Regions from separate parts of the Lysinibacillus sp. GW821-FHT14F06 genome, predicted to be linked through region 2. Evidence: riboswitches for the same ligand, from Rfam matches in the RefSeq annotation. Region 2 holds a riboswitch; each other region holds the start of a gene.
What was found. A riboswitch is a leader RNA that binds a small molecule or an ion and turns the genes downstream of it on or off. The one in region 2 is predicted to bind cobalamin.
Positions count from the first base shown of each region.

Region 1: another riboswitch for cobalamin. It lies ahead of AC1RNS_RS02620 (energy-coupling factor ABC transporter permease); the one in region 2 lies ahead of cobT (nicotinate-nucleotide--dimethylbenzimidazole phosphoribosyltransferase).
Region 3: another riboswitch for cobalamin. It lies ahead of AC1RNS_RS04105 (DUF4430 domain-containing protein); the one in region 2 lies ahead of cobT (nicotinate-nucleotide--dimethylbenzimidazole phosphoribosyltransferase).

Region 1 is NZ_JBXAPF010000002.1:78,314-85,996, forward strand. It holds gene AC1RNS_RS02605 (sirohydrochlorin chelatase) at 1-245, opposite strand, end outside; gene cobJ (precorrin-3B C(17)-methyltransferase) at 260-1,930, opposite strand; gene AC1RNS_RS02615 ((2Fe-2S) ferredoxin domain-containing protein) at 1,935-2,306, opposite strand; cobalamin riboswitch at 2,449-2,633, opposite strand; cobalamin riboswitch at 2,878-3,062, shown strand; gene AC1RNS_RS02620 (energy-coupling factor ABC transporter permease) at 3,199-3,945, shown strand; gene AC1RNS_RS02625 (energy-coupling factor ABC transporter substrate-binding protein) at 3,947-4,219, shown strand; gene cbiQ (cobalt ECF transporter T component CbiQ) at 4,222-4,992, shown strand; gene AC1RNS_RS02635 (energy-coupling factor ABC transporter ATP-binding protein) at 4,992-5,831, shown strand; gene AC1RNS_RS02640 (GNAT family N-acetyltransferase) at 6,369-6,809, opposite strand; gene AC1RNS_RS02645 (glycosyltransferase) at 6,926-7,141, opposite strand; gene AC1RNS_RS02650 (hypothetical protein) at 7,168-7,374, shown strand; gene AC1RNS_RS02655 (sugar nucleotide-binding protein) at 7,371-7,683, shown strand, end outside.
Region 2 is NZ_JBXAPF010000001.1:90,854-98,536, reverse strand. It holds gene AC1RNS_RS00415 (methionine gamma-lyase family protein) at 1-843, opposite strand, end outside; gene AC1RNS_RS00410 (trimeric intracellular cation channel family protein) at 1,114-1,719, shown strand; gene cobT (nicotinate-nucleotide--dimethylbenzimidazole phosphoribosyltransferase) at 1,819-2,880, opposite strand; cobalamin riboswitch at 2,980-3,156, opposite strand; gene AC1RNS_RS00400 (ABC transporter ATP-binding protein) at 3,361-4,971, opposite strand; gene AC1RNS_RS00395 (hypothetical protein) at 5,092-6,360, opposite strand; gene AC1RNS_RS00390 (ABC transporter ATP-binding protein) at 7,040-7,683, opposite strand, start outside.
Region 3 is NZ_JBXAPF010000003.1:70,624-78,306, forward strand. It holds gene AC1RNS_RS04095 (S-layer homology domain-containing protein) at 1-244, opposite strand, end outside; gene AC1RNS_RS04100 (S-layer homology domain-containing protein) at 314-4,210, opposite strand; gene AC1RNS_RS04105 (DUF4430 domain-containing protein) at 4,290-5,024, opposite strand; cobalamin riboswitch at 5,203-5,399, opposite strand; gene AC1RNS_RS04110 (acyltransferase family protein) at 6,520-7,683, opposite strand, start outside.

The DNA of each region.
Region 1 (7,683 bases), on a different contig from region 2:
GGGATATGTAGCTTTGAATGCCCAGCATGAAGAAGAATAATTGGAATCACATGCACCTCTGTTGCACCCTTCTTCACACAATTTGTTATACCCTCTTCAATGTTTGGAGAAGCAAACTCCAAGAAACACGTTTCTACTAAGAAGCTATCATCAATACGAGGTGTCATTTGCTCAATAAATGTACGTACCTCATCATTTCCTGCTGCTAAACGGCTTCCATGGCCGACAAATAAAATTGCTTTCATCTCATAACTCCTCACTAGTCACCGCATGGAGCGGGCTCTACTTTTATTTTTGAAGACATATCCTGATACGTAAAGTGCAGAATCTTTTTAACACGTTTAAAATACTTAAACAGACGTTCATTTGGGTGGGCATTTGCTTTATACTCCTCAATGATATCCGTAATGAGTGGAATAAGTTGTTCAGGCTCTAGTCCCTCTACAACTGGCTGTGCAGCATGTGCTGTACGTCCTACTGGCTTTGCCCCAATAAAAACATCGAACCTGCTTTTACGATAAACAATACCAATATCATCAAATACTGCTCGATAGCACGCCATACCGCAGCCATTAAAGCCAATATTCAAAGTTTTCGGTAAAGACATACCACCAAGTTTCTCCTGAATCTCCTCTGCATATGGAATCGAATCAACCTTTTCTCCGTAACAGAAGTCACAAGCCTTTAATGATAATACATCTCCAATCGGTGTCAGTAAAAATCCAACCTCACGAAGCTTGGCTGTAATTTTTTCTGGCTCTGTCGTTGGGATTTTTAAATGGATTTGATGGTCAGGTGTGTATTCCATCGTTCCATCCTCTCCAACAACTTCTGCCAGCGTGATCATCTGTTGCGGAGTGAAAAATTTATTGGCTACTCCTGGGCTTACAGCTAATTCAAAGATAGATTCGATTTTTTGTTGCACAAGCTTTGGTGTTATCTTTACCTCATTTGTTCCTTTGACCATCGCTAACGCTGCTGTCGCCATCTCAAGTGAAGTTTTTTTTTGCTTTGGATTAGGTGTAATGGCTACACTGGGCTCAATACGATTAGCATTAGGATCTGCTGCAAAGTCATTGCGTGCCTCCCCTGTTTCTTGATTCATTGCCCATGGTTCATTTTCTTCCCTTAAACGTTGGTGTGGACGTAATGGCTGCTTTTCCTCACCGAGTGTATATTTACGCTGATAGCCGCGTGGTGTAATCATTTTATTATCATAGAAAAACGTTGATGAATTTCCGATAATAACCGTTGTCAGCATCCCAATATCATGCTCTAGCATTTCTGCTAAAGTTGTCATTGTAACTTCCTGACGGTCACGATACGCGCTTTTGACAAGCCCCACTGGAGTATCAGGTGAACGATATTCTAATAAAATGCGCTGGGCCTCCACAATTTGTCTAGTACGTCGACCACTTTTTGGGTTATACAACGCAATCACAAAATCCGCCATCGCTGCTGCCTCTACACGCTTCGCAATTAAATTCCAAGGTGTTAGGTGGTCACTTAAACTGATTGTACAAGCATCATGCATAATTGGAGCACCTAGTAAACTTGCACATGAGTTGATAGCTGAAATACCTGGAACAATTTCTACCTCTACACCAGTTGCTTCCGTCCAACCAAGCTCGATCAATACCTCATACACTAATCCTGCCATGCCATAAACACCAGAATCACCGCTGGAAATAACAGATACGATATTCCCTGCCTCCGCTTGGCGTACCGCTTCCTGTGCACGAGATACTTCCTCCGTCATACCTGTGCTAACAATGGATTTTGCATTAACTAAGTCTTGAATAAGCTCTACATATGTTTTATAGCCTATAATCATATCACTCTGTTGTAATGCCTCCACTGCCCGATGTGTAATATGATTAAAATCACCAGGCCCAAAGCCAACCACGAAAATCTTCCCTTTTTGCGCCATTTTGTTACCCCTCTTTCACCTTTTCGATGCCTTTAATGGCTGTTGTTTGTGCTGTCCGCTGTAACGTGCCCTCACGAAGCGTAAAGACATGTTCATCATGCAGTGACTCATGATGTAAATCCTGTACAAGTGCCCTTGCATGCTCTGTTGTTGGCACACGGTACCAATTTCCTTGTGGATACGCAATGACAACACACGCATCCTTACATCTGCCATTGCAGCGTGTCCGTGTTGTATGTATTGTTTTATCAAGTGCCTGTAACTGTATTTCATCACGAATAGCTTGCGTAATTTCCTCCGCTTCTTTTTTCATACAGCTACTGCCATTGCAAATAAAAAGATGTGTTTGCATCCCTTCTAAATTCCAAGTAGTCATCGTTGTTCTCCCCCTCAATACTTTTAGGAACAAAGAAAAACCTTTACTCTAATTCGAAGAGTAAAGGTTTTGTAGAAGCCAAATAAAGTCGAATAAACTACAGGTACTCGCCTTTGCTTCAACTTCTCCCTCCGAAAAGTTTGCATGCATGATTACATAAGCAGGTTTCCTGACTTAAGCTTCCATTTACTTTCGCGCCTTCCCAAGTTTGCACTAGGTGGCATTTGCGATTTCATCAGCTATTACAGTAGCGGGGGCTGTATCGGATTTTCACCAATTTCCCTATTATCTTGAAAATATTCAAGCACTTATGTATGTTTTTATATCAAATTTGTATGTTTAACACGAATTGAAAACTGTCTCTATCATATCTTATAATTTTAAAATTTCAATATTTCTCTCTAAAATTATGACATTTTCATTAAAATTTCATCAAAAAATTCGTAGAAAAAAGAAAAGTTTCTCTTTTATTTTATCAGAATTTTCTAGATTGCACCTCAATTTTAAAAATTTTTTCTAAAAAAGATAGCCTCAAGATGAAAAATCATGTTACACTGTGTCGTGAAATCTCACAACTTCATCTTTTTTCGGTGCGAAGTGCTTATCATTTCGCTTAAAAGGGAAGCCGGTTCAAGTCCGGCGCGGTCCCGCCACTGTACTAGGGAGTTTTATAGAGAATGTCACTGTCCAACGGATGGGAAGGCCTATAAAACGAGGAACTAAAGCCAGGAGACCTGCCGAAAAGTATGTGAACGTTTCAACCTACGAGGATAGGTGTGCGGCTTAGTAGAATCGAATTCTATTTGTCTTAGCTATGCACTTTTCCAATATGGAGAAGTGTTTTTTTATTTTCGCACGCTAATTCAAAAACTATAAGTGAGGAGGAGAAGTTTTGAAATTCTCAGGCTGGAAGCTTAGTTATTTCTTATTGGCATTTTTATTTGTGCCAAATCGTGCATTTGCCATGCATATAATGGAGGGCTTTTTGCCAATCGAGTGGGCCATTTTTTGGTGGGTTGTATCCATTCCATTTATTATTTTAGGATTACGTTCAATTCGCAAAACGATTGATGCAAACCCTGAAACAAAAATGATTTTAGGACTATCAGGTGCCTTTGCCTTTGTGTTATCAGCATTAAAGATTCCGTCTGTAACAGGAAGCTGCTCGCATCCAACAGGTGTTGGGCTCGGCACAGTTCTTTTTGGACCATTAGCAATGAGTGTAATCGGAACGATTGTATTATTATTCCAAGCTTTACTTTTAGCACATGGAGGGCTTACAACTTTAGGAGCTAACGCCTTTTCTATGGCAGTCGTTGGTCCAATTATTGCTTATTATGTATTTAAAGGCTCTCAAAAAATGGGTCTATCATTTTCTTTAGCTGTATTTTTAGCTGCTATGCTTGGTGATTTAGGTACATATATTGTCACTTCTGTACAGCTAGCTCTTGCTTTCCCTTCTGAGGTTGGTGACTTTATGGCTTCATTCTCAAAATTTGCGGGTATTTTTGCTTTAACACAAATTCCTCTTGCTGTTAGTGAAGGAATTTTAACAGTAGTCGTGATGAATTTCTTAAAAAAATACAATGTAAGCGAATTAAAAGCATTACGTGTTTTCTCAACAAAGGAGGCACATTAGGATGAAAAAAAACTTATTACTGCTTGCAATCGTTGTGTTATTAGCCATTATCCCACTTTTCATACAAAAAGGTGCTGAATTCGGAGGAGCAGATGGTGAAGCGGAGGCAGCAATCGGTGAAATAAATGCTGACTACGAACCATGGTTTGAAAGCTTATGGGAACCACCAAGTGGAGAAATTGAAAGCTTATTATTCGCACTACAAGCTGCTATTGGTGCCGGTTTCATCGGCTATTTCATCGGCTATATGCGCGGTAAACATAAAGAAGGTTAAGTATGTTACTCATTGATAAGTATGCATATATGAATAAGCTAGCGTCTGTTCATCCGCTAGAAAAAATGATGTTTTCCTTTGGACTATTATTATTGTCGCTTATCATGAGAGATGAACGAATTTCACTCATTACATTTATTGTAATGAGTGCTTTTATCATTATAGGCGCTAAAATCCCTGTTAAATATTATTTTAAACTATTATTGTTACCCGGATTTTTTTTACTATCTAGCTTACTATCTATTTTAATTTCAATAGCACCAGCGACTAGCAAACTACCTGCACATATCTGGTCATTTTCTTTTAAACATTGGACAATTTTTGTGGGCAATGTAAGCTTATTTACAGCACAGCAACTTTTTTTCATCGTTCTTGGAAGTGTCAGTTGTTTATATTTTTTAATCCTAACAACATCCGTACAATCTATTTGTCATGTGTTACGACAATGTAGAATTCCTGCGTTGTTTGTTGAGCTAGTGGAATTAACATATCGATTTATTTTTATTTTTTTAGACAGTATGCAAAAAATTCACCTTGCTCAGCAGGCTCGACTTGGTTATCGCTCACCTGCCCAGTGGCTACGCTCTGTATCTATGCTTATCGCCGCTTTATTTGCTGAAATGTTCCAACGAAGCCGCGAGCTTAATAATGCCATGCAAGCACGTGGTGGCGAAGCGGTATATTGGCAGGAGAAAGCAACCTATAGCATGAAAAACTGGCTCGGTATTGCCGCTATCTTACTATTCCTCATCGTGTATGGAGGTTTTTTCTAATGACAACAGACTTATACTTTGAACTAAATCAGCTTTCTTACGACTATGTAGATGGAACACACGCACTAACAGATATTACACTCCAAATTCCGAAAGGCAAAAAAATCGCCCTACTAGGTCATAATGGAGCGGGAAAATCTACATTATTTCAGCTCCTCAATGGGATTCTTAAGCCAACTACTGGAAATATAGCCTTTTGCGGCAAGGAGCTACAGTATAGCAGAAAAGCATTAAAAGAATTACGTCAACAGGTTGGCATTGTTTTTCAGGATGCAGACAATCAGCTATTTTCGGGTACAGTGAAGCAGGATATTGCATTTGGACCTTTGAACCTCGGTTGGACAACTGAAAAAATTGAAGAGAAAATTGCTTGGGCAGTAGAACAAACAGAGGTGGAAGCGCTACTCGATAAACCAATACATTTTTTAAGTGTGGGTCAGAAAAAACGAGTAGCCATGGCAGGTGTACTAGCGATGGAACCATCTGTTTTATTATTAGACGAGCCAACCGCTGGACTCGATAATTATTATGCTGCACAAGTTTTACAGTATTTAGCCAAATTAGAAAATGGGGATCGTACCATTTTAATGGCGACCCATGACATCCCATTAGCCTATGAATGGGCAGATCAAATTATCGTTATGGAAGGTGGCAAAATCATCTATAACGGGGACCCTGTTGAGATGTTTTATCAGGAGGAGTTAATTCAACGAGCCCATCTGGAACGTCCCTGGGTCTTTGAAATGACACTTGCTTTACAGAGTAAAAAACTATTGAAGGAAAACATTAAGCTACCTCGTTCAAAGGATGATTTACAGAAACTGATTGAGCAGATTTGAGGATCTGTATCTGAGCTGTTTTTTGAGGGGACCCGAGCGATTCTTTGGGAATCTGAGCTCTTTGTCTTCTCACCTGAGCGATTCTTGGGGAAACCTGAGCTCTTTTTCTTCTCACCTGAGCGATTCTTGAGGGGACCCGAGCTCTTTTTCTTCTCACCTGAGCATTTCTTGGGGAAACCCGAGCTCTTTGCCTTCGCACCTGAGCATTTCTTGGGGAAACCTGAGCTCTTTTTCTTCTTACCTGAGCGATTCTTGAGGAAACCTGAGCTCTTTTTCTTCTCACCTGAGCGATTCTTGAGGAAACCTGAGCTCTTTGTCTTCTCACCTGAGCGATTCTTGGGGGAATCTGAGCTCTTTGTCTTCTCACCTGAGCGATTCTTGGGGGAATCTGAGTTCTTTATCTTTGCACCTCAGCGTTTATTAGAAGGAGCCGAGCTTTTTTCTTCATACCTTAGCGTTTTTTCTTGCATTTAATTCAGAAACCACCAATTAAACTAGAAAAGCATCTTCGTCCTATCATGGCGAGATGCTTATTTCTTAATCAAAATACTTTACGTAATTACAATATTGATCTTGTTTCATATGAAGATTTTCGTATAGCTTTCTTGCATTAATATTATCAGTGGCTGTTTGAAGTGTGACATAACGAGCAGATTGCTGCTCACAATATTGAAATACCTTATGCATTAATGCCGTGCCCACCCCTTGGCCCCTTGCATCTTCATTCACATATATATCATTTAAAATATATGCACGCTGTAAAGCAATGGAAGAAAAAGTAGGATATAATTGTGTAAATCCAACTGCCTTGTCATTTTCTACAGCTATAAAAATAATAGATTCCTTTAAGGCCATTCGTAATTGTAAAAATGCCTTAGCACTGCTTTGATCTGATTCAATACCATAGAATTGGCGGTATTCATCAAAAAGTACTGCTACCTCTTCTAATTCATTCATTGTTGCTTGAAATATGTTCATGCTGCTCTCCCCTTATGTCTACCCATGATTGTCAAAAAATATGAATCTAGCTCTCATTATAAAGGAAATAATCGGATAAAGAAAAGAATTCTTCACAAATTCGAGCGAATATCACGTTAGAGGGGTTTTTCCTGTAAATATTGAGCAACTCTTTTCACTATATGCTCCCAATTTAATTCTGTTCTTGCAAATGCTTGGAGTTGTTCACATGTATCTGCTAGTAATTGCTCCTGTTTTGTTACTTGCTGTAATGTTTGTGCTACGCTTTCCCAATCATGCGTTGGATAAATCGTACCGAATCGTTGATGATGGGTAATATCAGCAGCTCCCAAAGGAAGAGGCTACAAAGGCCATCGATATGGGCGATTTTTATAGAATCCCTGCTGATAATCGCGATTTAAATTATGGAAAGTACTTAGAAGAAGGCTCTCCGAAAATAACATTATCGGATGAGTACAACTCTGCTAATACAAAAATAATGAAAGTAGCTGAAATAAAAGAAAAATTACTAAAGCTCCCTCTCCTACAAGAAGAACTACAACATTGGACAGGAGGAAAGCCTTGAAGTATTTAGTACTTGGTACTACTGGAATAGCTGGTCACATTATTTCCATCTATTTATGTGAACAAGGGCATGATGTGACAACCTATTCTAGAACTGCCTTTCCATATGGAAGTAATAGGATAGGAGATATAACAGATCCTATTTTTTTACAGTCACTTTTACTAGAAGATTCCTATGATGCTATCGTCAATTGTATTGGTATGTTAAATAATGCCTGTGAGGTGAATCAGAAAGATAGTATTTATATCAATAGCTATTTACCTCATGCCATTGTTTCATTATTGGAAAATCGTCAAACAAAGCTTATTC
Region 2 (7,683 bases):
CTGATAAAAATCGCCCAGCGTATTTAATGTTGCACCTGCTTCAGCGCCAATACCAGGTGACGTCATACGAAAGGCACATTTTTCAACTAAATCAGCGCGACCAGCAATATAGCCTCCAATTTTCGCCAATCCTCCCCCTGGGTTTTTAATCAGAGAGCCTGCCATTAAATCTGCCCCTACCTCTGTCGGTTCCTGATCCTCCACAAATTCACCATAGCAATTGTCGACAAAGATAATAGCCTGCGGTGCTAATTCACGGACTTTCACGCACATATCAGCAATTTCTGCAATAGTAAAGGATGGTCGTGTTGCATAGCCCTTTGAACGTTGAATAGCAATCATTTTTGTATTCTCTGTAATAGCAGCCGCTACACCGTCCCAATCAATCTTTTGATTAGCCATTAAATCCACATGATGATAACTGATTTTATAATCCTTTAATGAACCAGTATCCTTGTCACCGCCATCTACTATGGATTGTAATGTATCGTATGGCTGACCTGAAATATACAGCAATTCATCACCTGGTCGCAGCACTCCGAATAGACTAAGCGTAATGGCATGTGTCCCCGAAATAATCTGTGGACGTACGATGGCAGCCTCCGCTCCAAAAACCTCTGCATAAACACGCTCTAAATTGTCACGCCCCTCATCATCATAACCATATCCATTAGAAGGATGTAAATGATAGTCACTAACTTGATGCTTCCTAAAAGCTGCAAGCACCTTTTGTTGATTAAAGAACGCCATATCGTCTACCTTCCTATGAAACGGGTAAACCTTCTCCTCTATTTCGGTAGCTAATGCTAACGTTTCTGTTGTTAAATTCGTTGTAAAAGTCATTCATTCTTCTCCATTCACATTTGTTCAATTGTGGGCACCATACCCACAAATTGAAGTTTTCACTTTACTCCTATCTCATCTTAACAATTTGTAGATGTGTCTGCAAAACTTGCCTATTGTTTCTACTCGTAATATGCGCTAAGCTAATGTGCGGACTTCTTTCATTATTTTCGATATTTCGACTACAAAATTCATAGATTCTGTTACATTTAATAGAATTCTTTAACTTTAATGAGAAAGTACATTATTTTTCAGAAGGGGTGAAAAGGGATGGCTTGGGAGGTTTTTAGTATTATTGGAACAATTGCCTTTGCTATTTCTGGGGCAATTATCGCGATGGAGGAAGAATACGATTTATTCGGTGTTTATATACTCGGTATTGTCACTGCCTTTGGGGGTGGAGCAATTCGTAACTTGCTTATTGGCTTACCTGTTACAACGTTATGGGGACAGGATATGATGTTCCAAATTGCGCTTGCGGCGATTACTATATTTTTTATTTTTCCACATCATCTAATTCAGCATTGGCATCGATGGGGAAACTTCACAGATGCAATTGGCTTATCTGCATTCGCTATTCAGGGCGCACTCTATGCTGTAAAGCTCGACATGCCAATTAGTGCAGTTATTGTAGCTGCTGTCTTAACTGGTTCAGGAGGTGGGATTGTTCGAGATCTATTAGCAAGACGCAAGCCCCTTGTATTACGTGATGAAATTTATGGTGTTTGGGCAGCTCTAGCAGGACTCGTGATTGGTCTAGAAGTATTAACAGGCGACCTCTTTTTATATGGATTATTTGGTATGATTACAGTGCTAAGAATTCTTTCCTATATGAAGAAATGGCGTTTGCCTTTACGAAAGCTGAATCGAGCATAACCATTTTATGAATAGTAACAAGCCCAAATAGTTCCAATATATGGACTTGTTATACTTTTTGGTACTACAAAGAAATGCCTTAAGCGTATATTTTTTCACCTATTCATTCGATTCTACTAGCACTACAGATTCCTCAAGTGTAGCCATGTTTTTCATCATGGAGCATGCTGCATCTAAAATTGGAAAGGCTAAAGCTGCACCAGAGCCCTCTCCTAAACGCATATTCATATGCAGCATTGGTTCTATCCCTAACAACTTGGCTGCTATTTTAGCACCTGGTTCTTCTGAGGCATGTGAAGGAATAATGTAGTCCTTTACTTTTGGCTCAAGCTCAAAGGCAATGAGGGCAGCAATCGTAGAAATAAAGCCATCTATAACAACAGGCTTGCGATTTGCTGCAGCTGCAAGTACAATTCCAGCCATAGCACCTATTTCTAAGCCACCAACTTTTGCAAGAATATCAATAGGATCGTGGCGATTTGGTTTGTTTAATGCAATGGCATTTTGAATAACCTCCACCTTATGCGCAATTCCTCCTGCGCCAACACCTGCGCCCATTCCCGTTACTACATTTGGATGACAGGCTTGAAGCACGGATAGGATAGCCGCACTTGGTGTAGTATTCCCAATACCCATTTCTCCAGTACCAAGAATATCGACTCCGTTACTTATTTCACTCGTTGCAACTGCAATACCTACTTCGATGGATTGAATAGCTTCTTCTCTTGACATAGCTGGACCCTTTGCCATATTGTCTGTTCCATATTTAATTTTCTTTAAAATGACCCCAGCATCAAGTGGTAAATCTTCTTTTACACCAACGTCAACTGTTACGATTTTTGCATTGGTTATGTTGGCGATAGCACAAACACCCGTAAGCCCTTTTGGAAAATTCATTGTTTGTAAAAAGGTTACCTTTTGTGGATTAGAAGTTACATCCTCCTCACAAACACCGTGATCTGCAGCACAGACAATAATTGCTTTGTTATCTATCTTTGGAAACATTTCTCCTGTAATACCAGCTAATTGTACTGCAAGAGATTCTAGTTTTCCCAAACTTCCAGGTGGCTTACTAAGAGCATCTATACGCTCTCTCGCTTTCTTCATCATATGACTGTCTACATGTTGAATACTTTCAATGGTTTGTTGTAATAATTGCATGAATCATTCCCCTTTCTATTTTACATTGAGCTTTAGAGAAAAAATAAAAAGCCTGTAGTTTATTCATCACAAATAAACTACAGACTTTTCCATCGTCTATATAATCGAAGCAATTAGGCAGGTCTCCTGGCTCAATTTCAACATTTCATAGAACCTTCCCAGCACCATGCTAGTGGCATACTCTATGAAACTCCCTTTTACAGTGGTGGGACCGCTAAAGACTTACACTTTATTCCCTATTCTCCCATAATGGGCACCCAATGCTATTATGCAATTTCTTTTAATTTACTGTAAAGTTTTTTGGGTGTCAATATGACAGCATTATCTTTATTACACTTTTGTATCAATTTCGCCTTGGCGTATTTGCGCCTGTAGAGGTGGAAGTCTTCTGTATCTGCCGCTGTCGCTACGCTTACGCGCATAAAACATCTGCCGCTATGCTTTCGATACAAAAACATTTGCTGAATAAAGATAAATAATCTAGAAAGTTGGAAAAAGACCAGATTGAATTTGGTGAATCTGACCATTCTTAACTTCAAATGTTAAATCAGCTGCATTTTTTATCATTGAATCGTGTGTCACCAATACAATGGTTTTTCCCTTTACTTTGTTTAAATATATGAGTAGAGATTCTATAATGCTCTGATTTTCTTTATCTAATGAAGCTGTAATTTCATCAAACAAATATATTTCGGCATCCCTTAAAAGTGATCTCGCTATAGAAAGCCTCTGCTGTTGTCCAGTAGAAAGATCAAGTCCATTATGTCCAATTAATGTATCAAAATTATTCTCCAAAGACGTTATAAAATCATATATATTTACTAGCTTGCATACTTTTATTAAATCTTCATTAGTAGCATCTGGATTTGCTAAAAGTAAATTCTCTTTGATAGTTCCAGTTAGTAAAAAATGATTTTGAGAGACTAGACATATTTTTTTCTTATAGATATGGTGAGGAATATTTTTCACATTATATTGATTTATTAATATTTCCCCTGTGTAACCTACATATAACCCTGAAAGTATGTTTAACAAAGTTGTCTTTCCTGATCCGCTCACACCTTTAAAAAGAACGATTTTTTTTAAAGGTATTGCAATATTAATATTTTTAAAAATTGGTGAAAATTCATTAGAATATTCATAACATACGTTACGTAACACCATCCTACCTTCCTCAAATGAAGGTATCGTCATATGACTAGACATATTGTTTACATCACATTTTGTTTCAGCAGGCACATCTAGTAGATTTTTAACTCTATTTATGGATACTATGGCTTCTTGAAAAAAGGTATTTAGTTGTCCAAATCTTAAAAATGACTGGTTAAAATTATTTGAATAAGAAGTAAAGGCAATTAAAATACCTATAGTCAAATCTTCTTTATAAATAAGATAGACGCCTAAAATAAGAATCAACAAATAGCTTATATAATTTATGAATTCTATTATTGTCCCGGATTTAATATTTAACAACATTTTTTCAAGCGATAGTTTATAGACTAAATCATTTTTTTGAGAATATCTATTTACTCCCTCAGCTTCATTATTTAATAGTTTAAACAATTTAAAAGATGACAGTAACTCTCCTAAGTATGTTAGATAATGATCTAAACTTTGCTTTACACTAATGTCCTTTTCCCGTATTTTTTTGCCATAAAATTTAAAGATAAATAATGTTAATGGACATGTGATAAATAGAATCGAAACTAACAATAAATTGATATTTAGTAAAATTATAAACACAACTAGAATACTAATACAATCGATGAAAATATTTAGTAACTCTGAAAGAACATTTGAAAAAGCTTTTGTATCGTTTTCAATTTTATTCATCATTTCGCCTTTAGGAATTAATTGATAATCATCCATATCCTTAGCCATAATTCGTTTAACCATTTTCAATTTAACATCTATTTGAATGTTAGCAATTAATTTCGCTAAATAATATTTCTGAATAAATTTAATGCCTAAATTAATTAAAAATAATATTGCAATAAATAGGATGATTTTTAATGCGTTACTTACTTCCTTATTTGTTACATAATCTATAAACCTACCAAATATTAAAGGATGTATTATGTTTAAACCCATCGAAACGCACATTATAGTATTTATAAATACTAATTTCCTGTTATATGGACCTGTATATTTAAATACCTCCAGTAATACCTTCATGTATTATGTTATTTGCCTCCTAATCTTCTTATCAATTTATTGATCCTCCAACTTTATGATAAACGAATAAGCATCTTGAGGTTTTTCTTTCAAAATAGTAAGATAATCTGTCATATATGATTCTGTAGTTGTATGAAATTGTTCATTTTTCATTGTTTTCAGCTTTGCTTCACTAAATAAATCACTGTTATTATTTAGAATAACTTTCTGTTCAATAATTTTTTTTAACAACTCATAACATACCGTCTGTTTCTCTGTCTTCCAAGTTTCGTTCATTAAAATATTTAGTAAATCTTCTATAATATTATAGCCATAATTAAATTCAAAAAATTTATTAGAATATGGACGTATTTCAATTGTCTTTCCATTAATGCTTATAATATTTCCGACTTCTCTATTAATTGGTAAATTAAAGTCTTTAGTAATACTAATTTTTTGATAAGGATTTTTTATTCCGAACTGTGCCATTTGTTGGGTAAGGTCTGAATAGATAGCAGAAAATCGATCAGCTCGTTTTTGACTTACTCCTTTATATTGAACAGTAATTTCATTGAATACATAACTCTCATAGGGCTGACTCATTAGCTCGTTCTCTTTGAATTCTTCATACAAATGTAAACAAATTATTGCTAAAATTGAACAACTGGCTAAGCTAGCAAAGAAATACTTGTCTTTTTTTAATGTTGGCCTTTTACTAAAACAAACCGCCGCTGCCATAGAGCAAATACAAAGAAATAAAACACCCACAAAATTTAAATAATGTAGATTATCTGGATACATAAAGTTAAGCGTAGGTGCAATATATTGAATTATCTCCAATTTATAGCCATGCATTAACATTAATACAAAATAAATCACAACAAGTATTAAAATAGAGGCATATTGATTTGAAAAGAATGTAGCTACTAAAAATGGAATAGATATTGTAAATATATGAAATATAATAATTACAACTAAAATATTAATAATAGGTGTATCAACATAAACATATTTCTCGAAAAATCCAAGTAATATAAATGCCGGTGAAGTCAGTACAAAACCTAATATCCATTGCCACAAAATTATTTTTCTTGTAGTAAATATTGAAATTAAAAAGATTTTGTCCATTTGATAACGCTGATGCAATGAAATAATTTGTATTGTCATTACGGCTGAAAAAATACCATATAAAGGAATCATCGCTTGTGCATCATTTACAGTAAAGAAAAATTGTGAAATGAACAAGGCTAATACTAACGCATAATAAGTGAAGAGATAATCATTACGAACGATAACCTTAGACCAAAATAAGCTTATATCTTTCATATTTCTTTCATCCTTCTGTCAAAAAGATAGACGCTAAAAACGATAAAAAAAACTCCCAGACATAAAAAAACTATTCTTTTTAAATTAAACACAAGGTTTACCAACTGTGTCTCAAGTAAATCTGGATTAAACCAGATAGATAAAAAGGGTGAATTAATAAATTGTATACTAAGTAATAAATACAATATTGTTATAATGTGAAGATAGATTGTGCGCTTTAAAAAAAAGGCGATTAAAAAATTAAATGCTACACAGTATAAAACCGTACTCATTACTTGAAAAAGAGTAATGAACATTAATGTTATTGAAATCATTCCTTTAAAATAGCCAAATAAAACAATATAAAAAATTAAAATCACAATATAAATTAACAATATGATGGCCATCATTTTGGCTAATATATACATAGGCTTATTGTTTAGTTTAAGCAAAATAACATTTCGCTCAAATGTATGTAAGTAACCTTTCCATACATATGAAACTACGCTTGGAATAAGTATAATAAGAAAAATCATTTGTATTTGAAGAGCTGCGTACCAATTCCCTTGAACTTCATCCAACGAATTTAAATATATAACCATTATCGGTACTACAAATATAAAAATTACTAAACTAATAATGATTGCTAGACTTTTTATTAGTCTTTTAAACTCAAAATTTAATAATACGATTAGTTCATTCATAGCATCGTTTGCTCTTTTCTATTGATAAAAATATACGCATCCTCTAATGTAGGAGCTGTTACAGCACTTCCTGGAATAGGTTCATCTGCAATATATCGTATTTCAATATCGTGCTCTCTTTCTTGCAGGGATACAAACAACTTGGATTGAATAATTTCATCAGGGCTACTTTTTGTGCGATGAAGCCAAACCTTCCCCTGAACCTGTTGAATAAGTTGAGCTGTATCACCTATATAATTGATTTTTCCTTTTTGGAGAATCATAAGTCTCTTACAGGTTGAGGAGATATCCTGCACAATATGTGTAGACAGTAAAATAATTTTATTTCGACTTATACTGTTAATTAAATTTCGAAACGATACACGTTCATGAGGATCCAGGCCGACAGTTGGTTCATCAATTAGTATTATTTTAGGATCACCTATTAATGCTTGTGCAATGCCAAGTCGTTGCTTCATACCACCTGAAAGTTCCTGAACCTTTTTCTTTCGTTCGTTGAATAAGCTAACCTCTTGAAGTCTTAAATTAATCTCTTGTGAGCGTACATCCTTTCTATGTATACCTTTTAGCCTACATAGATAATCTAAAGTTTCTTCGACCGTTACGTTTGGAAAAAAATCAAATTTTTGCGGTAAGTACC
Region 3 (7,683 bases), on a different contig from region 2:
ATTGTACATGCTTCACGACATTTTCATAATATTTATCGTAATAGCCATTCGGAACATTGTATTCACCACGTGCAAGTGCAATAATAAACCACTCATCACCAAAAGAGGGATTCGGAGCTTTATTTACTAAAAACTGCCCTGTTGTATGATAGGCATCAACAGTAGATACTTGCTGTGCAGAAACTGGAGCCGCAATAAACAACAACGCAAGTAGCATGATAAGCATTGATAATCTTTGTTTCATTCGAACAACCTCCATTCTATAAAAAGCTACTAACCCAAATACATTAAGCATTTAGGTTAGTTCGAAAAGTTACATAATGTCTGCGATATTTAACGTACGTTTTAAAATTTTCGCTGTTTGCCCACGCGTTAACGAAGCATGTGGATCAAATGAACCATTTGGCTTTCCAGTCATAATATCAAGACTATTTAATAGCTCAATATAAGGTAAATATTCAGCACTAATATTATTAGCATCATTGAAGTTAACCTTGCCAGTTGCTTTTACATCAGTATTTAAATATTCTAAAATGCGTGCCATAAATGCTGCGCCTTGCTGACGTGTAATTGGTGCATCAGGATTAAATGTTGAAGCGGTGGTACCCTTCGTAATACCAGCTTCGTACAGAGCTTGGATCTCTGCCGCATACCATTTGCCTTCAGTATCATTGAACGGATTTTCGCCTGTTGCTTGTAATCCAAGTGCACGGCTAATTAATACCGCAAATTGTCCACGAGTAATTGGTTTATTTGGCTCAAAGGTTTCTGAGGTTGTGCCTTGAATTACAGTGCGGCTCGCTAAAAACTCAATTTCCTCTTTATTTGCTAAATGTGCTATATCATTAAATGTGACTGTTCTTTCAGTTACTATGAATGTGCCGCTTCCTTTTAAGAATAGAACTATTTTGCCGTTCACAATTTTATGTGGTACTGGCTTGTATTCATCACCAACAAGCTGAATAACCACAGTGTTAGGTTTTACTTCGAAAGCCGCTAAAGTAACCTTTAAGTAATCCTGCTGTATGGAAAGTGGTTTAAATCTACCGTTAGCTGCTTCAATTGCAAAGCTAACAGTAAATCGATTACCTTCAGCATGTGTTGTAATAGAGGCAATAATTTTTTCATTTTTTGCAAGTTCAACGTCCGACAGAGCAGATATTGGAATGTCTATTTTATTGCCGTTTTCATCTTGAACAACAATTGTTTTACTTTGATTTTCAAGATGCTTTTGTATATCTTCAAGTGTCAATGCTATCTCAGTTTTACCATTTTCAGAATTTACTTCGTTTTCTTCGATAACTTTATCGTCTTTATTTTCTTCCTTGACCGTGTTTTCTTTTTCTTCTTCTTTATTTTTTTCATCTAAGGGGTCTTTGCCCTTTTCAGGAGTTTTCTCTACATCTTCAACATAACCGCCAATATCTTTTCCTAAATCAAGCGTGTATATCCATTCAACGGAGTCGTTTGGAGACAATGTGTAATTCGCAGCCGAATATGAAGGGAATACGCCATTTACACGGTACATCCAACCGCTTAAAGGCCCACGATCAAATTCATAAACACCAGCAATTCCGTCAATATATGTTCCGTATTCTGTTTGACGATAGCTTAGTGCAACACCGTTTTCTGTTGTTACTCGTTGTAAAACATCAAAAACAGTTTCACCAGCAAATAATTTTGTTGTTGTTGTATTTAACGGCACTTCAGAAGACGAAATTCGAATGGAGAATGTTGTATAGCCAATTTCCTCTTTTTCAGCAGGAATAGAAGGCTGATTGCCATTGTTACCAGGAGAAGAAGGCTCCTCACCATCACTACCGTCCTCGCCACTAGGCTTAGTCGGCTTGTTTTTCGTGTCTGACATATTATAGAGCGGTGTTTGTCCGCTTAAAAGACGGTTGTAAGCTGCTAGTGTATAGCCAACTTGAACTGTCGCCATACCATCTGCTTTTGTTTGGCTTTGAACATGTTTAAAGCCACCGTCACCAGAGCTAAATGTCATAATATTAGCAATGACTTTATCGAATCGTTTATCTTTATTTGCATCAATGCCTAAGCTGGCAAGTGCGGTTATAACTTGGGCAGCGCTTTCAGCAGCTTCTGGGCTACCCGCTGTCGAAATATAGCCACCTTTAGCTGATTGGATGGCTACTAATTTAGCGATTGAGCGATCAGTGACAGCCTTTACTTGTGTATTACTTTGATATGGTGCTAATGCTTGCAGTACCATCCCTGTCATATCAGGATCAGGATCAGTACCGCTCCATGCAAATCCGCCACCATTCTTTATTTCCTTTGATAAAATATTTTGAATTAGTTTATCACGCGTTGTTGTCGCCGTTTTAGGTAATTCAAATCCCCAAGTATCCAGTGCAATTAATGAAAAGATAGACGAATTGACACCAGGGCTTGTAGCAAAACTCAAATCTGATAACTTTTCAACTAGATTGTAGCCAGCTACATCTCTCGGATCTTTCCCAATTGCTGTGAGAGCTATTATAACTCGAGCCCAGTCCGTTGCTTGAGTGCCTATTTCCCCATTTGTTGCTTTTACATGATTAACGAGATTGCGATAATATTTATCATAATAAGTTGCATATTTGGCAGTATTATCACCACGAGCTAATGTTAATATAGTCCATTCAGACCCATAAACGGGCTCATATGAACCTTTCGTTAAGTAGTTAGCGACAGCATTGTATATTTCAACTGTTGTCGGTTGTAGTTCAACTAAGCGCTTTTGTAAAGCCTCTAGATGCGTGTAATTTGTTACCCTGCTTTGATGTGCAGGTAATAACTTATCATAAGCTTGCTGTGCTTCAAGAACTTTTAAATGATCAGCCCAAATAAGTGCTTCTACAGTAGGAAGTACACCAATTTTTTCGATAACTTGTTTAATATCATCCTCTGCATTAATCATTTTCTCCTTTTCAAGGAGGTCGTTATAGTTTGATACCCCTTTGGAGCCACCAGGTATATTGTTTGGGTTAGCTAACTTTTTCAAAGCTTCTTTTGCAGTTTTTAATTGTTCTTCCGCTAGTGGGCTATTTATATTAATAGCATCAATTAACAGTTCAACATACCGAACTTCTTTTGCAAAAAGGTCACCCTTATTTGCTACTTTTTTTTGTTCTGCTGTTGGTATAGCTGCATATTTTTTTCTTGCATGATCGAGTTGCTCTTTTATTGCTGAATCAATTGTTAAATCATCTATTTTAGGAAGCGCATCGATAACAAGAAATACATATTTAATTTCTTTTGCTGCAAGTTCTTGATTAAATGCTAGTATATCTGCAGGATCTGTTACTTTTTTTAGATCTCGATAACCAGATGTTTTAATCAGAGAATTATATTTTTCACGAACTGTATCTAACTTCTTATCCCATTCATCACTTAAAGAAATAATCCCTTCAGGTGCAGGTATAGCGTTGTTAGGGTCTTGCATATAGTATCTAAAATATGCAATTTCCTTTTCTAGTAACTGGAGAAAATAAGGTAGTTTATTATCGGATATTAAAAGAGTACGAGCAGGTGCTTTTACTTTACTATCTAGTACTCGTGCTTGCTGTAGTAGCTGATATGTTGCTTCATCGGCTCTTTCGATTGTAGGTAGAGCAATAATAAAATCTATTGCCTCTCGAGCTTCTGGTGAAATAACATATACTTTAACTGCTTTAGTTCCACTATCTAATTGAGCGGTAATGACTGTCTCTCCGATTGTCTGAGCTATTACGTTCCCACTAGTGTCAACGGTTGCAATTCCTGAGTCACTTGAAGACCATGTGACTGTGGCACTATCACCTGTTGTTGAGTTAGTAGCAGTAAGTTGAAATGTTTCTCCCGCTAATAATAGTAAAGGTTCCTCCGTATTTAGCTGAATATCGCTAATGGCAAAGGGCGCAACTTCTACGTTAGGAGCTACCTCCGTCGTATCCCCTAAATGTGTAAGATCATCTAATTCAGCTTCATCATCAGATTGCAGTGCATTTTCCTGTTCTGTTGAATCCCCTTCTTCTTTTTCATTATCCAACCCTAGAGCATTATCCTGCTTTTCTGAATCATCAGGTTCAATACCATTTATGTCTGTAGGAGGATCGAGTAAATCCCCTTCAAAATGCTGTGCCTTAATTGCAGTGACTGGAGAAAATAGCGATACAATTAAAATAAAAATAACTGCTATATGTAGCTGTTTTTTCCATATAGTCATAGAAAAACTCACTTCCTTTATACATAATGAAATACTGACAAGCTGAATTAATTCATCTCGTCAGTATCAATTTATCTAGCTATTGTACTTTCACTTCAACTGGCTCACTTGCTGAGCTACCGAATAAAGCATTGGCAGAGGCTGTAATGGTAATAGTACCTGCTTGTGCCTGACCCGCAAATGTAATAACAGCTTGTTGGTTTGTATTCACAGTAATCGACTGAGCTGTTAATGCTGTTGTCCCTGTGTTAATTGTCCAGTTTGCTAAATTAGAGGCATCTGGTGTTATAAATAAATCACCAGTTAAATTTACCGTAACGGATGGATTGTTATCATTTACAGCAATTGCACTTGCCGTTTCTAATTTAGCCCATGTAGTGTAATAAATATGAACGACATCATCAGCCTCTAATTGATACTCAGCTAATCCATAGTTAGGACTAACACCATTTACAGTGTATACCCAGCCATCCCAACCATTTAAGCTGCCCGCAGCACGTCCATCAATTGATTGAAGATATGGACCATATTGAGTAGAAACCACTACATAAGGAATACCCTCAGCATCAAATACTTGCTCTACAAGCTCTAGCGCTGTTGTTCCTTCTTGAACATTCACAGTTGTTCCTGCTAAAATTTCATCACATGAACCAGTACCGCATAAACCAGTCGCTGATAACTGAACATCAAAATCTGCTGTTTGTGCTTCCTGACTTACGGGCTGTAATAATGCTGCACTTGCTGTTGGTGACACGAGCGAAAATGCTAAAAGCAGGACTAACGCGAATTGCCACCATTTTTTGAAATGAACCATTTGTAAAACCTCCTATTTTTATTATTTCGTGAATGTTCTTGCAATTAACTCGAAAATAAAAAGATGCTTCTCCAAAAAGGGGAAGCATCTAATCTAATGGAAAACAGAAAAAAGGCGCTAAAACGTAGTTTGCCTGTCCGTCTATTTGCCGTAAGTTCTCCTAGCTTCCGAAGAGAGTTAATACGATGGAATAAAGGCAGGTCTCCTGGCTCGTGTATCCTATTCAGAACCTTCCCATCTACTGGAGGCATTTTTCCTCGTTTGACAGTGGTATTTTCTGTAGTCATCTACACTTACAGTTGCGGAAACAGCTTCGGCTTTGTACCGAATTCCCTATTAAGCTCTTAAAAGAGCACCTTTAATCTGCAATTCTTATTCACTTACTGTTAAGTTTAGCATATATTTCTATTTTTCAAAATAGTTAAATAAAAAAGAAGTATATTTTTTAGATATAGTAAGCTTTAAAAGAGAAAGTAAGCATCTAGTGTCCATATTACTTTCTCACTAAAAGCAGCATTGAAAGCCATAGTGAAAGTAAGGTCTTCAACGCTGCGTGGTAAAACAAAAAATATAGAAATTGATAATCTAACTGTCACACAATAGCTAGATAATTTAAATGGAATTATAAAAAATAAAAGGAACAAGTCCATCTCCAAGGAGAATATATTAATCGATTGCATTTAAAGCCGTATATAGGTCATTAGGAGCTTCAAAATTTAGATTGATAAAACGGTTCAATTAAATTTTTAGAACCGTGTATACAGCAAATACAAGCCAAATATGTGATAAGCTTAGCATCATCTTATTAACATTGCCATTACTATAGCTGAAATACTACCAGGAAATCGAATTTATAGTTCGGAACTTCAGCTTATTAATACTTTTACAGAGCATTGGCATTGGAAATATTCGAACTAAGCTAGCCTCATTTACTATATTACACAAAATAAAAAAGCTGCAGGGTTAATTGCAGCTTTTTGTTTCATCTGTTTTCAGCAACGTAAACGGTGATTATGATACATGATAAACGGTGATTCTCTCGTTTTTCTGTGTCTATCACTTAATCTAACCATTAAAGCTTTATAATGATGGGCTTTTTCTTTGATATTCTTAGTGCTCTGTAGAAATAGCTTAATAGGCTGAAGCACCGTAGTCTTCAAGCTTCTTGCTGTTCGTTTATTTTTATAAGGTTTGCTACCGCACTTGAATGGTCGTCATTCCAGCTGCTTTAATCGTCTGGTGCTGTGGTGGCGCTTTTGGTTCAATAAATAACGTTGAGTAATATGCATCAGCAATCGTAATTAGATAAATCACAAAAAGTAATTGTTTTGTTCAATGATTCAAAAATGTATTTCTCCTTTTTTAATGCAATTAATTAAAAATGTATAGTAGTAATACGAACAGTCATAAAAAAGGTTTCACCTAAACTAAATTTTTTTTAAAATTTTTTCTCACATAAAAATAGCCATCTACCATAAATTGGCTATTCGTTACATCAATGGACAGGATTTATAGCTTGTTGAATTAGATTTGTTAAAGAAGCAATCCCCTTTTGCTCTAAATGGACGCCGTCTGGGGCGAAAAACTCAGGATGGTTGATCGCACTATCATACCAATCAATTAAAGTAATATTATCATATTCCTGCGCTTTCTGTTGTAATGCTTGATTTACTTTCCCCTCCCAGGAACGTGGTACACGCGTATTCACTAGATAAATATCAGCATTAGAAAAAGCCTTTAATAAGGTATCAATTTGAGCATTGGTAAAGTAGCCGTTTGTTCCGAGCTGAATGATGACTGCTTTATCTGGTTGATTAAAGCTAGCATAATTAGGAGCTAATTTAACGGCTTGTGAAAATTGGCGACCAATTTTTGCATCTATGGTAATGCTAGGATAGATGTTATGTAAGCTCTTAGCAATATCTATCATTACTGAATCGCCAATGGCCAATATTCCATTATACGATTCATGAACTTCTGTCTCATTTTCCTCCTGCTCAGGCTCTACTGCATATTGATCCGTATTTGAATCAACATTCTCTTCTTCATCAATTAATGACTCCTGCTGAGATGTTTCCTGCTCCTTTTCGGAATCATGATTGGTTGAAGGCTGCTGTGTTCCACCATCTATTTTAATATTCGTAGGCCGTGACTCAATAGATTCTATTTTCTCTTCACCTACAACCCCTGTCATTCCAGTAAAAAATACTAGAAGGAAAAGTGGAATGAGCGTGGTTGAAATTTTTCTAGCAAGCGTGAAGCTTCCCCATTTGTGTTTATTGAATATAAAATACTGTCTAAAATAACAGCGGAACCCATCCTTACGAATCGGCATTTCAATAAAACGATAGGATAGTTCTGCAATTGTAAAGATAAGCATCAGCTGTAAAGCAACTCGCCAATAAGCTGGATTGCCTATTTCGTGTACTGGAGTACCTAAAACAATAATTGGATAATGCCATAGATAAATCCCATATGATCTTGAACCAATCCAACGCAAAGGTTTCCAAGAAAGTATTTTTCCTAAAAAGCTAACTGGGTGACATATGCAGCCTATTAAGATGGCTGCATTTAAGCAAAATACAAACATCCCTCCTCGATATAGGAAAGATTGATATTCATCCACCAACAAAATACCGATAATGAAAATACTAAAAGC